3 regions of the Paenibacillus sp. MER TA 81-3 genome follow, and region 2 is predicted to be linked to each of the others. Evidence: riboswitches for the same ligand, from Rfam matches in the RefSeq annotation. Region 2 holds a riboswitch; each other region holds the start of a gene.
The links. A riboswitch is a leader RNA that binds a small molecule or an ion and turns the genes downstream of it on or off. The one in region 2 is predicted to bind cyclic di-AMP.
Positions count from the first base shown of each region.

Region 1 (5,407 bases), on a different contig from region 2:
CTCCAGCGTCTCAATGAAGTCCTCGTTCGAGACGCCGCCGCTCAAATAAATAAACGGAACCGTCGCAATTGACGCCGTATCCCTAAAGTGCTGCAGCGCCTCTTCGCGCGTATATACCGCTTCCGCTTCATGGCCCCGGTTCGCTGCCGTGCCAGACACGTATGTCATGTTGACCGGCACTTCGACCTTGAGACAGTCGAGGTGATACTGCGGCTTCGTGAATTCGCGCATGCTTTTCTTCACTTTGTCCGGCTTCACCTTAGCGTATTCCGGACCCTTCGCATCGGCAATGTCGTCACAATACGTGACCGGTTCGAAGAAAAACGGAATATCGTTCGCCTTGCACTCGGCGCCGACACGCTCGATGAACGCGTGCTTCTGGTCGTTAATGTGCGCCGCATCGTCTGGGTCGTAGTACATCAATATTTTGATGGCGTCTACGCCTTTGTCCGCATATCGGCGAACAGACCACTCCGGCAGCAAGTCGGGGAGGCGCCCTTGGACGGTAGCGTCATAACCGGTCTTCTCGTAGGCGATGAGCAGTCCTGACTGCTTATCACGCGCTTCCGCTGCGCTCCAGCCAAATTCCGGATCTAGCAGAATGGCCGTGCTGTATGGGGTCAATTCCTCGGTTACGGCCACCTTGAATTCTTCCACATGCTTCACGTCGGCTTCGTGGCCGAGCGCCTTGGTCAGCGACTTCTTCAACGAACCGCGCTGATCGAGCGCTGTTGCAATGACCAATCCGTGTTCGTCCGACAAGCGTGTTAACGCTTCGTATTTGCCTTTTGTCATCTTGACTTTCATACCAAGCACCCCAATCGTACATTTTTCCTTCACTACTTCATTACATCAATATTCCCATCATGAAACGTTTCATGATGAAAAAATGACAAATACAGAACATTCATGAACGATTTTCAACAATAATTCAAGTCTTTTCGTTGTGACTCTGCTTCCAGCTCCATTTGAAACGGTGACGTTAGCTCTAGAAATGAATTGTAAGAATGTGCCACTGCGTGCTATATTCAACTGATATATCGGACAATAAGGGGGAAGGGATGTAGATGAGTCAAATGATAAACTATTATTCTTCGTTCGACGAATGGGGACGTCTCGAGCGGGAACCTTTGGAGTTCACGGTCAATTGTCATTATATTAAATCGCACCTCCCGGAAAAAGGACACATCCTAGATATCGGGGCAGGTCCCGGAAAATATGCGATAGAGCTGGCGAAATCCGGATATGACATCACATTGGCGGACATTACACCAAAGCTGGTCGAAAGCGCACGAGAGAAGGTACGGGAATACGGGCTTGAGCGCCAGTTTCAAGGCTTTGACGTTGCCGATGCGAGAAATTTGCAGTTGTATGCCGATGAGCAATTCGATGCTTCTTTGATGTTAGGCCCATTGTATCATTTGCAGCAGGAGGAAGACCGGGTTAGCGCTACTCAGGAATTGCATCGTGTGACAAAGTCAGGCTGCCTTGTCTTCGTCGCATTCATGCCGAGAATGAGGCACGTGGCAACTTCGCTGTTATATCCGCAGCATTGGAAGCCCAATGACACAATAGAAGGGCTGACCGAGTTTATGTGCACCGGAATTTTCAATCATAGCGACGAAGGAAGGTTTACGGGAGCCTATTATTTTCCCATAGAAGAAATTGAGCCGTTTATGGAAGCGCATGGGTTCGAACAAGTTAAGCTCATCGGATCGGGCAGCATTGCGGGCTTGATGAAGCCGGAGCACTGGCAATATTGGCGCGACCAAGGGGAATCAGCGTTTCAATCGATCATGCAAATTGTTATGGATGCAGCAGACAGTCCATACATCCTAGGAACCTCGTCTCATTTGTTGTATATAGGGAAAAAAGTATAGGCTGAACTTCTCAGATGGTTATATTTTCTTTAAATAACATTAAATATAAAATGAATCGAACGGGAATCCGTGTTACGATCTGAACGTACCAAAAATAAGGCCGAAGCTCATCTGAGCACGGGGGAACCACACATTGGGGTGAAGTCGCATAGATGCGGCAGGGGTAATCCTCTTTGACCCGAACCCGTCAGCTAACCTCGTAGGCTGCAAAGGGAGAGATAATCTGAATGAAAAGTACGTTCAAGAAAGTCGTTATCACGGGAGCACTCGTTCTGGCACCAGTCGTGGCAGCAGGTTCGGCAATGGCCGCTCCGCTGAATGTTGCAGCTCAAGCACCTAATCAAAATCTGACGAACATCGATTGCTCCGGCTTCGATTTCAATACGATGCTGCAAGGCAATGAGCAGAACAATCAGAACTTGACCGATATGTTGAACAAGCTGTTTCCTAATACGAAGCCTGTAGTCACACAACCAGATGCTGCGGTACCGAACAAGAGCAAGCCTGAACCGGCTACTCCGGCGCCAAGCAAGCCAGCACCAACAACACCTGCAACAGGTACGGCAAATCCGAATCAAGGCGTGACGGCTAACTCCGATTTCGCCGCGCAAGTGGTTGATTTAGTGAACCAAGAGCGTGCCAAAGCAGGACTTGAGCCATTGAAATCGGACGCGGCGCTTACTAATGTCGCAATGGTGAAGGCGAAAGACATGTACGACAACAATTACTTTGATCATAATTCGCCGACCCTTGGCTCTCCGTTCGATCTGATGCAGTCCAAAGGGATCCAATATCGTACCGCTGGCGAGAACATTGCCAAAGGACAACGCACACCGGAAGAAGTAATGAATGCGTGGATGAACAGTGAAGGTCACCGTAAAAACATTCTGAACGCAAGCTATACTTCAATCGGCGTTGCATACTACAATGGTGAGTGGGTACAAGAATTTACAGGATAATGACGAACTTTGAAGCCGAAGCCTGCAGAGCAATCTGCAGGCTTTATTTTGCGCTCGTGAACGGAAAACGATGCAGTTGACGTTATGGATCTTTCTCGCTATGGCGCTTGGCGTCGGGATCGTTTCTATATTTCCGGGATGGGGCGTGTATTCAAAGACGTTAAGGTGCTGATCTTATCACTCGTGCAGAACTGGATTATCGGCCCGCTTCTCATGTTCTTGCTGGCGATTCTTTTGCTGCCCGACCATCCTGAATATATGGTTGGTCTCATCTTGATTGGCCTCGCACGCTGCATCGCAATGGTCATCATATGGAATGATCTGGCGCAGGGAGACACGGAATATGCTGCAGGGCTAGTTGCGTTCAACTCCGTATTTCAGATGATATTTTTCCCTATCTACGCTTATGTATTCGTGACTGTTATTCCAGAGTGGCTCGGAATGGAAGGAGCCATCATATCGATTACGATGCTTGAGGTTGTGCAATCGGTATTCATTTATTTGGGCATTCCATTTCTGGCAGGCGTGCTGACCCGGTTCGTGTTGGTGCGGGCGAAGGGCAAGGAATGGTATGAAAAGTCGTTCATTCCGCGCATCAGTCCGCTGACATTAATCGCTTTGCTGTTCACGATCGTCGTGATGTTCTCCTTGAAAGGAGACATGGTCGTCAGCCTTCCGCTCGATGTTGTCCGGATTGCGATTCCGCTGCTGCTCTATTTCGTTTTGATGTTCTTCATCTCGTTCTTCCTAGGAAGACGAATCAGAGCAGGTTATCCGGTGTCGACTACACTGGCATTCACGGCAGGCAGCAACAATTTCGAATTGGCGATTGCGGTTGCTGTCGGTCTATTCGGCATCCATTCTGGAGCAGCCTTTGCCGCGGTCATCGGACCATTGGTCGAAGTTCCGGTCATGATCGGACTAGTTCGGATCGCTCTGCGGATGCAATCCTTATTCCCAACCAAATCAAAACATCCATAGAGAGTGAGGAAATCGAAATGACAGCGAAAAAGACGATATATTTTTTCTATGCGGGCAAATCCTGCAAAAGCCAGATGGGAAACGGCAGAAACGGACAAGTAATGGCAAGTTTCTGTGCTGATACCTAAAAATTGCGCATATGGTGAAGTATATCTCATTACAGTAAGAACGGAGGTTCTTCCCTTGCACAATAATCCTGCTCACCAGCAGTTGGTTTATCAGGCTGACCCCGCGATGGTTCAAGCCATGCATTCGGCCAGGGAAAAAGTTCACCATGTCTGCAACATGTATAAGGATCGGCATGTGCGAGTTCAGACGGTTGACGGTCAAGTATATGATGGGGTCATCTCAAATGTCGATAGAGATTATCTTTATTTGCATACCCAGCATCCCATGCCGCAACGCTCACTGTACGGTTCGTATTATTTTAATAACGACGTCATTTTGCCATTGGTGTTGTATAATTTGCTGGTCATTTCTTTGTTATAGTCATCAGACAGCGTCTGCTGCACGGTTGAAACAAAAGAGTCCTTGTACACTAAAGTGCAAGGACTTATTTGCGCGTCCGCAGCGTCCATATTAAAATCGGCCGCCCTCGCGCGCTCTTACCTCCTGATGCTTGATACAGGGAGACTTGCCGTATACAATAGGAAGGTACTTCATCTCGATACCAATAGAGAAGGAGTAAGTGAATATATTGCGTCATATATTAGTTAAAGGAGGGGTGACTGTGGCATTTGGCGCTAGAGTATTGAAGACGGGGATCGCGGTTACCCTGTCGCTATATATCAGTATGTTCCTGCAATTCAAGACACCGGTCATTGCCGCGGTAGCTGCGATCTTCGCGATGCAGCCGTCCATCTACCGTTCTTGGCGTTATTTTCTGGACCAGTTCCAGACTAATACGGTTGGAGCAGTAGTAGCATTATTGGCGGGGATGGCCTTTTCCAATGCACCGATTGCGGTAGGTATCGTCTGTATTCTGGTCATTATGATATGTTTGAAAATGAAAATGGAAGAGACCGTCGGTCTGACGCTCGTGACGGTCATTACGGTAATGGAAGCCTCGGGACAATGGGATTATGCATTGATTCGATTCGTGCAAATCCTGATTGGCATCGGTTCGGCGTTTCTCATTAACATTTTGTTCTTCCCGCCGAATCCGAAGGTTCAATTCATCGGGCAGATCCAGACCGTCTTCAACAAGATGTCGCTGCTTCTGCGCACGATTATTTCGGATGAGATCAAGGAAGCCGCGTTCCGAACAGAGAAGCAAGCTCTGGAAGACATTATGAAGTCGCTTGCGGATAAGTACAAGCTGTTCGAGGAAGAGACGAAGAAGTTAAAGCGCGCCAAGTACCGGGCTACGCGCCAATTGGTTGTGTACAAGCATCTCCTGAATACGCTGTGGAAGGGGATGGCGGTGCTGAATGCGATTGAAGAGCATTATTTTCAAACAACCCGGACGCCGGAGACGAATAAGTTCTTCGATCATCATCTGGAGATGCTTATCAAATGTCATGAACACGTGCTGCTCAAATTCGAGGACAAGGTAAAGCCAGACAGCACGGAAATTGAACTGATGGA
Region 1 is NZ_JAMAWB010000002.1:110,642-116,048, reverse strand. It holds gene M3650_RS02775 (tagatose 1,6-diphosphate aldolase) at 1-807, opposite strand, end outside; gene M3650_RS02770 (class I SAM-dependent methyltransferase) at 1,068-1,880, shown strand; cyclic di-AMP (ydaO/yuaA leader) riboswitch at 1,969-2,101, shown strand; gene M3650_RS02765 (CAP domain-containing protein) at 2,108-2,839, shown strand; partial or broken gene arsB (ACR3 family arsenite efflux transporter) at 2,910-3,820, shown strand; gene M3650_RS02755 (hypothetical protein) at 4,004-4,309, shown strand; gene M3650_RS02750 (FUSC family protein) at 4,551-5,407, shown strand, end outside.
Region 1: another riboswitch for cyclic di-AMP. It lies ahead of M3650_RS02765 (CAP domain-containing protein); the one in region 2 lies ahead of M3650_RS28100 (resuscitation-promoting factor).

Region 2 (5,407 bases):
ACCGAGGAGGTTGCAAGAACCCGAAGAAGGAGGAGCGCAGTGTAGGCGAGATTACATGAGCACCTGAAATGTTTCCGCAGGAAACATACTTCGGAAGCATAACCTCTTCGAGGGTGATGCAAGATTCGATGCCGAATCACATCTTGCGATACTCCGTGATCAAAAGGGGACTTTTTGAACAACCTCTAAAAAGCACAAAAGAAGAGGGATCTCCCTCTTCTTAGCATGACATAAATCGTTATTCATTACTATATCCTAAATACACGGCAGCAAACCGCGTGACTTCTGCCGCGTCATCGCATCAATTAATTTGCTTCCGGCTTCACCGGACCGATCACATACACCGTATGGCCCTTTTTCCTGCCAAACTTGCGTACAGCACCTTTGCTTTCGTAATAAACGTCAATAATTTTGCCTTTTACCGCTCCGCCTGTATCTTCAGCACGTCGAAATCCGACGCCCTCGATATACACCCACCATCCAAGCGGAATGAGCTTCGGATCTACCGCGATCGTACGTCCTTCCACCACCTTGGTGCCGGAGGCGGTCTTGGCTCCCGGTGACCCTTCTTGTTCCGTATAGGCGGTTAATTGAACGTTCTCCAGCATATCCTTGTAATCGAAGCCGACCTTGCCCCCTTTGCCAGAGCCGACACTCGGAGAGCTTGCCGACAGAACGACCACTTCAGGTTCCTTCTTCGTTCCATAGGCTAGAACCTGATTGACCTGCTTCGTCTGAACGGACTTATCCACTAACTGCGAATATACGAGTTTGCCGTCCTCATATACTTTTTCAATCTTTTGGACGACGATTCCCTCTTTCCCCTTTTGAACCGTCTTCGTCTTCCCCTTCAACAAGGTAGGATCAGCTTTCTTGACGACTTGGAATGGAACCTTCACTTTTCGCTCTTCTACGTTCTTACTGACACGCACGATACGAATGTCCATATTACTTGCAACGGCAGCATCTTGACCCGGATATACCTTGTCAGCCGTCTTGACAGGTATTTGAAGCGATACTAAAACGTCGCTCACCGACTTTTTGGTCGTATAATGCGTCTTCTTCTGTCCGTCTACCATCACGTTAACGGGTAACGCGCGTTCGATGACGATCTTATCGCCATCTGTTATTTCCGTATCCAACGGTTTGGATACGGCATCATGTGCCCCTACCGCTATCGCATGCTCATCCAAAACATTACGAAGCGTATCTTGGCGTGTTTCTATAGCGTGCTCTTGTCCATCTACGCGGATGGACAGTGTCTTCTTCGATGCACCATACATATATAATACCGTAATCAACGTGATAACAACCGCAACAGCAGCAATGACAGACACGACACGTACATTTTCATGCTTCCATCGCATTGCGAGCGACATGCTGGATGATCGGGGTTCATGGGTTTCGTCATTAACGATCTCTCCCACTTCTCGGTCCTCCTTACATAGTCCCGCCGTCGAGTGTTTTGCATGATTCCATCTGACGCGACTATATCAAGAATGTTTGCGAAGAATACGTTCATCTGTCGAGCTTATGTGCAAGCTATGGTCGAATTCTTCACACCAACTCCAGTAACGGCTGCTCCCACCTCCTATTTCATAACCCTATGACGTCTTTCTTTTCTTTATTCGAAAAAAGAAGTTTCAAGAGAAACAAAAGAAGCCTAGCGTAAGAGGCGACTCTTGTCGTGGCTTCCCAAATGAAACCCAAACGTCAACAGTGTAGGACGCACGCGGACCCCTCTCTCCGATACGCTGACGAGGTTAGCTGTCGGGTTCGGGCTTGTGAGAGTCGCCCTATCTCAACTCACCGGCTCATGGCTCGGCTGTTCAGAATTCACCCCTAGGATACATTCCGCATGAATGAACATGTATTCATTCCCGGATTGCTCGCGCTTTGGTTCCCCCGCTCTCCAAAATGGAGATTAAGCGATACTGGTTGGTTGGAACAATATTCAAGTGTTTACGAACATCTGTGAGAAATCATATCGTGTTTGCAATCACCTTGTAAAGATGGTATCAATCACGTTTTAAGTCAAAAAGGGTTAAAAAAAAGTAACAAAATCGCTTTTTCGTGAACAAATCCACTTATCTTGTGGTCTAGAACTTTATTTCATCGGTTTTTCATTGATTTTCACCGTATGTCAAAACATGTCAGTCCGTTTTCAGTCGTTATTCTGCAAAATTCTTCAAATTCCATTCCTTTCAATTGCGCCGCCGCCTCTGCTACGAGACGCACATGAGCAGACTCGTTTCTTTTCCCGCGAAAAGGGTGAGGAGTCAAATATGGGGAATCCGTTTCGACGAGTAATCGGTCATCTGGTATCTTTACAAGCACTTCTTTGGGCTGCTTTGCATTTTTAAACGTAATCGGTCCGCCAAAGGAAAGGTAGAACCCCATGTCCAGACACATTTTTGCAGTCTCCCAGCTGCCGGAGAAGGAATGCATAATCCCACCGACTTCACTCGCCTTCTCTTCACGCAAAATACGAATCACATCTTCATGCGCCTCGCGATTATGAATGACGATGGGCATGTGCAACTCCCGGGCCAGCCCGATCTGCTGACGAAATACACGCTGCTGAACATCCTTCGGTGAAGTATCCCAATGATAGTCGAGACCAATCTCGCCGATGGCGACGACTTTGTCATGCTTGGTGAGCTCGGCAATCCAATCGATATCCTCTGGCTTCATTGTTATGGCATCCACCGGATGCCAGCCTACAGCCGCATATATGAAATCATATTTCTCAGCTAACGCCATTGTTGTAGGAATGGTCTCGCGGTTAAAGCCGACATTGACCATACGTGTAACGCCCTGCTCCACAGCATGAGCGATCATTGCCTCACGATCCTCGTCAAATGCTTCGTTGTCCAAATGGGTATGCGTATCAAATAACACGTCAAATGCGCTCCTTTTAAAATTGTATTGATTACTTTCTCCTTCTTAATTTAAAGAGCTTGTTTCCACTTTCCATCCATCGACCAGTTCTTGGACTCAATTTTTTCGCTGCAGGAACATCCGCTTCACTTCATCCGTGAGCCGATGTTCCACAGCTTGAAGCTTGTCCATCGGGAAATAAATGTAATGATTTCCACGGCGAATGCCGCTGATGGAACGCACAATGTCCGATTTTTTGGACAATTCCATCACTTGGTCATGACCATCCCACAGCAATATGTGCTGCTGCGTCGGTTCGTCTCCCGAGCGATACACATCATACGGATTATCCGAAGGTGAATCGAACATAATGTCGTAGTCCGGATTCAAGCCTGCCGCATGCCATTCACGGCACAGCCATTCAGCATTCAACTCGTCCACTTCAATATACTTGTACAGTTTACGCTCGATGAATCGCTGACACAAGTCGGCGAGAAGCTCATCCGGTTCATTTATCCATTGCATAAAGGCAGTCTGTACAAAAGCCTCATCCAACTGCACATACTGTGTGGTTGTCAACGTCCCTTCAAACAGCGCATCAAGCGGCTCCAAAAAATAGCGGAATGAGTAGCCCTGCAAATAAAGCTCCTTGGCCCGCTTGAAAATGTGCCTCAGCACCATTTCCGAACTGCGTGTAACGGGGTGAAAATAAACCTGCCAATACATTTCATATCGTGAGAGCAAGTAATGCTCTACCGCATGCATACCGCTTTCCTTCACGACGATCCGATCTTTATATGGACGTACGAGCCGCAGTATACGGTCAATATCAAAAGTGCCGTAATTGACACCCGTAAAATAGGCGTCCCGAAGCAAATAATCCATACGATCCGCATCAAGCGGACCAGACACCAAATTGACGACAATCGGATAAGCATACGTCTTGCAAATGACCGCAGCTACCTGCTCTGGCAATGCTGGATCAATTTGCTGCAGCACTTGGTGAATTTCAGAATCTTCCAATATAATACGGCATGTCCAATCTTCGTGGAACATGCCGAACGCCTCTTCAATGGAATGGGAAAACGGCCCGTGCCCTACATCATGGAGCAAGGCGGCACATAACGCGACGAGCCGTTGTTCCTGTGGCCAATCCTCATAGCCATTGCGTTCGAATTGGGAAATGATGCGGCGTGTGATTTCATATACACCGAGTGAGTGGGAAAATCGGCTATGCTCTGCCCCGTGAAACGTCAAGTATGACGTACCGAGCTGGCGAATGCGGCGCAGCCGCTGAAATTCTTTCGTATTAATGAGATCCCAGATCGTGCGATCCTGAACATGCACGTAATTGTGAACCGGGTCTTTAAATACCTTTTCTTCTTTTAACATGGGACTTCACTCCCCTCTGAGCATATTTAAACAGCTTGCAAAGATTATTAGAGGTTTGCATTATTAGTTTATTCGACATCGTTTTTAAAATCGATGATGTTGTCGAAAAGGTTTTGTTTATTCGCGTTTCCCTTTATTTCCTAACAAAAAACACCATCTAAGTGCAAATGTGAGTAGTAAATCGTAAAAAATAGTTAAATTTCAGTTAAAAAAATGCTAAAAACCATAAATTAGCACGATATCTACGAATTTTACAGGTTGACTAATTTGGGAATGGTTGGTACGATAATAAACAGCCAAATTAGAAATTTGTCGAATTGTGACTTATTATGTAATTAAAGAGGAGAGCGTTAAACTATGATGAAGTCCACTGGTATCGTTCGTAAAGTTGATGAACTGGGTCGTGTCGTCATTCCAATCGAGCTTCGCCGCACCCTTGGAATCGGTGAAAAAGATGCGCTGGAAATTTACGTGGATGGAGAGCGCATCATGCTGAAAAAATATGAGCCTGCATGCATCTTCTGCGGCAATGCTGAAAACGTTACATACTTTAAAGGAAAAATTGTTTGTCACGAATGTATTTCGGAAATTCCTCAACCTGTGACAAAATAAGAAAAATAGTATATAATAGCACTAATCACACATGTTAATTCTAACCTTTTTCATATCTTCCTTGATGCCCTCATGGTTATTGAACCCAACCATGAGGGTCTTTTTTTTGTTGTGGGGCGCGGGTTTCACGCCCTTTCAGGACTTCATCATGCCCGCTTCTCTCTAATGATTACGTTGGTGACAGGATGAAGTTACCACAACCTTCTTGTCTCCATTCAGTCCTGCCCACCCATTTTTTTTATAAAATTTGTTCTATTCAGCATTTATTTTATTTCTAATCACCTTGTCTTTCCTTTTCCATTTGCAGCAAAGCTTGATAAATATCCCGTCTCGAGACGCCGCGATCTTTGGCAGCCAGCTTCATCGCATCTTTACGGGAAATATGTTGCTCCCTTTCGTAATGCGCTACGTGCTCTTCTTCACTTAGTGGCTGCCACCAAGCCTGGCTGGCCTCCGCTGCAGCTGTCTCGTCTTCGCTTGCCCCTTCAACCACGAGGCAGCACTCGCCAAGCGGCGGATGCTC
Region 2 is NZ_JAMAWB010000029.1:54,398-59,804, forward strand. It holds gene M3650_RS28100 (resuscitation-promoting factor) at 306-1,427, opposite strand; cyclic di-AMP (ydaO/yuaA leader) riboswitch at 1,738-1,941, opposite strand; gene M3650_RS28105 (TatD family hydrolase) at 2,134-2,901, opposite strand; gene M3650_RS28110 (HD domain-containing protein) at 2,998-4,272, opposite strand; gene M3650_RS28115 (AbrB/MazE/SpoVT family DNA-binding domain-containing protein) at 4,630-4,884, shown strand; gene rsmI (16S rRNA (cytidine(1402)-2'-O)-methyltransferase) at 5,159-5,407, opposite strand, start outside.

Region 3 (5,407 bases), on a different contig from region 2:
GAGAAGCTCAAGTTGCGACCTCCCCCTCGTGCAGACTATAGGAAGGTTTCGGCAAGATGAAAGCGCCTCTATGAAAAATTATTGAAAAGAGGATTGTATAAGTATACACCATCATGTATAATGAGTTCAGCCCTTCGAAATGATAGGGTAAAATAGATAGAAGAAGCGGGGATGTCATCTATGAAAGCACTGAAAATCGTTACCATATGCACACTATTAATGAGTCTTCTCATCGGTTGCGGAGCGAAGGGCGACCGTTATGATACAGTTATGGAGAACAAAAAGCTGGTGCTCGGAGTGAGCGCGGACTATCCGCCATTCGAGTTCCACGCAACGGTCGACGGGAAAGACGAGATTGTCGGATTTGATATTGAGCTCGCGAAGGAAATCGCGAAGGACTTAGGAGTGCCGCTTGAAATTAAGGACATGAAGTTCGACTCTGTCGTCGCATCTGTACCGACCGGAAAGATCGATATCGCCATCAGCGGCATGGACCCGACTCCTGACCGCCAGAAAGCGATGGATTTCTCCAAACCATACTATGTTGCTGAAGCTGGTGTCATCGTACGGGCGGAAGACAAGGATAAATACAAGTCACCCGAAGATATGAAAGGTTTGAAGGTAGGCGTTCAAAAAGGTTCTACGTTCGAGGATGTAATCGGACAAATTCCGGAAGCAAAAGCCGAGTTGCTGAATAAGGTGAACGACCTTGTGTTAGCGTTGGAAACGAAGCGTATTGACGCGGTTCTGGTAGAGAAGCCAGTAGCTAAATCTTATGAAGCCAATCGCAAGGAGCTGGCAGTAGCTGACGTCGTATTGAAGCCGGCGAGCGACGGTTATGCTGTCGGCATGCGCAAGGATAGCCCGAAATTGGTGGAAGCTGTGAACAAGACAATCGACCGTCTTAAGGCTGAAGGCAAGCTGGACCAGTTCATTACGGAGGCGACGGAGCTGGCGGAATCGGGAGAGTAAGGCAGGAGAAGGCGGCGGATAGCCGCTTTTTTCATGAGTTGGACACAATAGTGCTATATGAGCAAGGATGGGAAAGGGGTTAGACCGGTGCTCGATTGGTTTGGAATGTTATGGGACTTTAAATGGGATTATTTATCCGGGGCGAAAATAACGGTGCTGTTATCGTTGTTTTCCGTATTGGCAGGGTTCATCTTAGGCGTCGTCATCGTTTTGATGCGAATGTCTGGTTTCAAGCCATTGAAATGGCTGACGACCGCATATATCGAATTGGTGCGGGGCACGCCACTGCTCGTGCAGATTTTTATCATTTATTTCGGTTTAACTGAATTCGGCATCGAATTCAGTCCGTTTATGGCTGGAGTCGTCGCGGTATCGATTAATAGCTCGGCTTATTTGTCCGAAATCTTCCGCGCCGGCATTCAAGCAATCGATAGAGGGCAGGCCGAGGCTGCCCGCTCTTTGGGGATGTCAAAAGCTATGACGCTGCGCCATATCGTGCTGCCGCAAGCGTTTCGCAACGTCCTGCCAGCGATTGGCAACGAGTTCGTGACCATTATAAAGGAAACGTCCATTGTCAGCTTCATCGGCATTACGGACATCATGTTCCAAACCGAGGTCATACGGAGTAAAACGTATACGGCTCTGGGGCCGCTTATGGGTGCGGCCATGATGTATTTCATTCTTACCTTTACGCTTTCCAAAGCGGTTGCAACTCTGGAAAGGAAGTTGAGCAGTCATGATTGAGGTTCGCAATTTGCATAAATCGTTCGGTGTGTTGCATATTTTGAAAGGCATGAATATGTCGATCAAGCAAGGCGAAGTTGTCGTCGTCATTGGGCCGAGCGGCTCAGGAAAGAGCACCTTTCTGCGGTGTTTGAATCTGTTGGAGACGCCGACGCAGGGAGATATTTTGTTCGAGGGCACGAAGATTAATGAGAAGAAGCATAATATTAACAAGACGCGTGAGAAGATGGGAATGGTGTTCCAGTCGTTCAATCTGTTCCCTCATATGACGGTATTGAATAATATTACGCTTGCACCGATTAAGGTGAAGCAGATGAAGAAGAAGCAGGCTGAGATGGTTGCTATGGATCTGCTGACCAAAGTCGGTCTGGCTGACAAGGCCGCGGCTTATCCAGGACAGTTATCGGGCGGTCAGAAGCAGCGTATCGCCATAGCCCGCGCACTCGCCATGCAGCCGCATGTCATGCTTTTTGACGAGCCTACGTCAGCTCTTGATCCGGAGATGGTGGGTGAAGTGCTGGAAGTGATGAAATCGCTCGCCAGTGAAGGAATGACGATGGTCATCGTGACTCATGAAATGGGCTTTGCCCGTGAGGTGGGAGATCGGATTTTATTTATGGATGGCGGCGATGTCGTGGAGCAGGGTACGCCAGAGCAAGTGTTCCAGCACCCGCAGCATTCCAGAACACGTGACTTTTTAAGCAAAGTATTGTAAAACACGATGAGTAACTATAATCTCCAGTAGTTAGGGATTTTGGACAGAATGACCACTCCCCTAATTATGGGGATTTTTTTATGGGGTGAAGCCAGAATGTTCAAATTCCCAAGCATCCGGTTGACGTACGCCTGTAATGCGGTTCATCTTTAGGGGATATTTGGAATATGTAATTTGTTTACAAATTTTTAAACTATGTTATTATAAAAGTGCGAATATTACAAAGTTGTCACTAGTAATTACAAAAGTGTTAGGATTAAGCGTTAAATTAAGCTTAAAAAATCCATAGGGAGTCATTATTTCAAGACAATTCCAGTAACTCCCTGCGCACAGGTTACAAGTTTGTGATATGATGCAATTCGAGCCGAAACGAAGCACCCGTACGGGGGATGATTGACCGGTGTTCAATAAATGATCACCTTGGGGTGAATCGCCATTCCGAAAGATCGGACATGGTGTAGGGGAACTCCTTAACCCGAATCCGACAACTAACCCCGCAGGCTACTGACAGGAGGAACATATGCGTAAAAGAACAATTGTGAAGCTCGCAGCCGCTTTACTGGGTATAGCTACCATTTTACAGATCATCCCGGTATATGCCGAGCCCTACCAGGCTAAAGAGGGAGATACAATCTACTCTATTGCTAAAAAGCAAAATATTAGCGTAGAAGCTCTAGTAAATGAGAATCCATTGATTAATCCGAAGAATATATACGGCGGGTTGACAATGGAACTTCCGACGCCAGTCATTCAAGGAAAAGTATCGTCATCTTATTCCTTGCCTGCCAAGGCAATTGAGAGAGACAACAAAGATGACGCATCGAAAACTTCAACAGAAGCACAGAAGGCAGCTAAGACTGAAGCAGTGGCACAGAAGGAAGCGAAGAAAGCAACGGGCGACAAGAAAAGCTCCACGCCACAACAAGCAGTGAAAGCAGCAAATACTGCTCCTAAAAATGTGGTTAAAATGTCGGGACGTCCGACAACCTATTCGAAGAAGCTGAACATGCGCGCAACTGCGTATACAGCGCATCCGAGCGAAAATGGTGAGTGGGGAGCTGTAGATTTCTACGGGAATGCATTGAAGCTGGGCACGGTTGCCGTTGACCCTAAAGTGATACCGCTCGGAACTAAGCTGTTCATTACAGGCTATCAATTCAAGCATCTGCCGCAAGGAGGACTCGTAGCTGAGGCACGGGATATTGGCGGGGCGATTAAAGGTAATAAGGTGGACATCTTCGTTCCGGTAAGCAAAAGTGCCGGCAGCACTTTCGGCGTGCAAGATGTGCAGGTTTATATTATCAAATAAAAATTGCAATTATACTTAAGTAACTAAAATGTGAAGAGGTTGTCCCAAAAGTAGAGAAAACTACTAGAGGGGCAGTCTCTTTTACATAATTATGTGCTGATTTATTTAATCCCAAATGACCTTCCAATTATGATTTACCGTTGCGGTAATTGTGCCCTGCTTCATCATATAGTCTGCGATAAGCTCGGCTGTGTCAATCGGAATATCACGAACGACCGACTTGCCGGAGAACATTTGGAACCCGCCGGCTCCTGAAGCGCGATAATGGTTCATGGCGACATCATATTCCTTGTCCGGATCAAGGGGCTGTCCGTTCCGTGTCAGTTGCACGATGCGTGTGCCTACCGGTCGGGACACGTTCATGACATACTCTATGCCTTCCCACATGTCATAATTGTAGTGCTGCGCTTTGGGATAGAGAAAGGACGAGTGAACGGCCACTGATTGACCGTCATATGGCGCAAAGTAGCGGGCAGACCATTCCAGAGCGTCCCGGATATCGCGTCCCTTCAACCGCAACACCTTCAATGTGTTGGAATACGGACAAAATGCGGTTATTTCGCGCATGGATACCTGATTGCCGAATCCGGCAGCGCTGTCGTCAAATAAGGCGGTGCATGAAATATCCGTTCCCGATACGTCCATCTGCACACGGTTGATGAACTCGATTAAAGGGTGCTCGACAAGCCGGGCCTCATGGGGATCACGTATTCGCATATCCCCGTTAATTCGGCAAATGGGGCGGTCAAGCCAACGCTGGACATTCACTTCGTAAGGCGTAATCCATTCGCTAAGCTCACGGTCGGCTTCAGCGCCTGCCGCGGCAATCAACTGAGAGCGTTTCTCGCTGACGCGCCAGCGGCCATCTTGACGAGTAAGAAGCAATTCAATTTCGGCCGCGTACCGGCCTTGACTTCCCGGTTGAACAACAATAGTGTCCCCGATATTGCCGCTGGCAATGGTCCGGTGCTGATGTCCGGTAATGAGCACGTCGATGCCTTCCACTTCTGCGCATATCCGTGAGCCTTCATTTTCCCCCGTATCCTCCTCGAGCGCAGCTCCCGTGCGTAAATCTCTTTCCAGACCGCCGTGATAAGCGATGATAACGATGTCGGCTCCTTTACAGCTCCGTAATTCAGGCACCCACTGCTTGGCGGCTTCTACAGCCGGCAGGAAATGCAGGCCAGCGATATGCTCAGGCAGTTCCCAATGCGGGGTGAAACGGGTGGTCAGTCCGAGCACGGCTGCGCGCAGCCCGCCAGCAAATTCCGTTATGAAGTAAGGGTCGCCAAAGTACGGTTTTCCCGTATCCTCTCGCACAATGTTGGCCGCCAACCAGGGAAACGAAGATTCGCGCTGCGCTTTTTGCGCAAAATCAAGACCGAAATTAAATTCGTGGTTGCCCGGGATGAATGCGTCATATTTAAGACGGTTCAAGGCGGCAATCATCGGATTGGGGGACTGCGGATCGAACCGGGCATGATAAGTAGCCAAAGGTGTTCCTTGCAGAAGGTCGCCGTTATCGATGAGAAGAAAATGCTCCTTGTCTGCGCGGACCCGCCGAATCCGTGAAGCGAGCTTTAGCAGACCCAATTCTTCGGTGGCGTTGTCAGCGTACCGTATGGGCAGCATGTGGCCATGAACATCGCTTGTGGCCCATATCGTCA
Region 3 is NZ_JAMAWB010000009.1:191,127-196,533, reverse strand. It holds gene M3650_RS15100 (transporter substrate-binding domain-containing protein) at 181-972, shown strand; gene M3650_RS15095 (amino acid ABC transporter permease) at 1,060-1,716, shown strand; gene M3650_RS15090 (amino acid ABC transporter ATP-binding protein) at 1,709-2,431, shown strand; cyclic di-AMP (ydaO/yuaA leader) riboswitch at 2,784-2,950, shown strand; gene M3650_RS15085 (3D domain-containing protein) at 2,952-3,740, shown strand; gene M3650_RS15080 (bifunctional metallophosphatase/5'-nucleotidase) at 3,846-5,407, opposite strand, start outside.
Region 3: another riboswitch for cyclic di-AMP. It lies ahead of M3650_RS15085 (3D domain-containing protein); the one in region 2 lies ahead of M3650_RS28100 (resuscitation-promoting factor).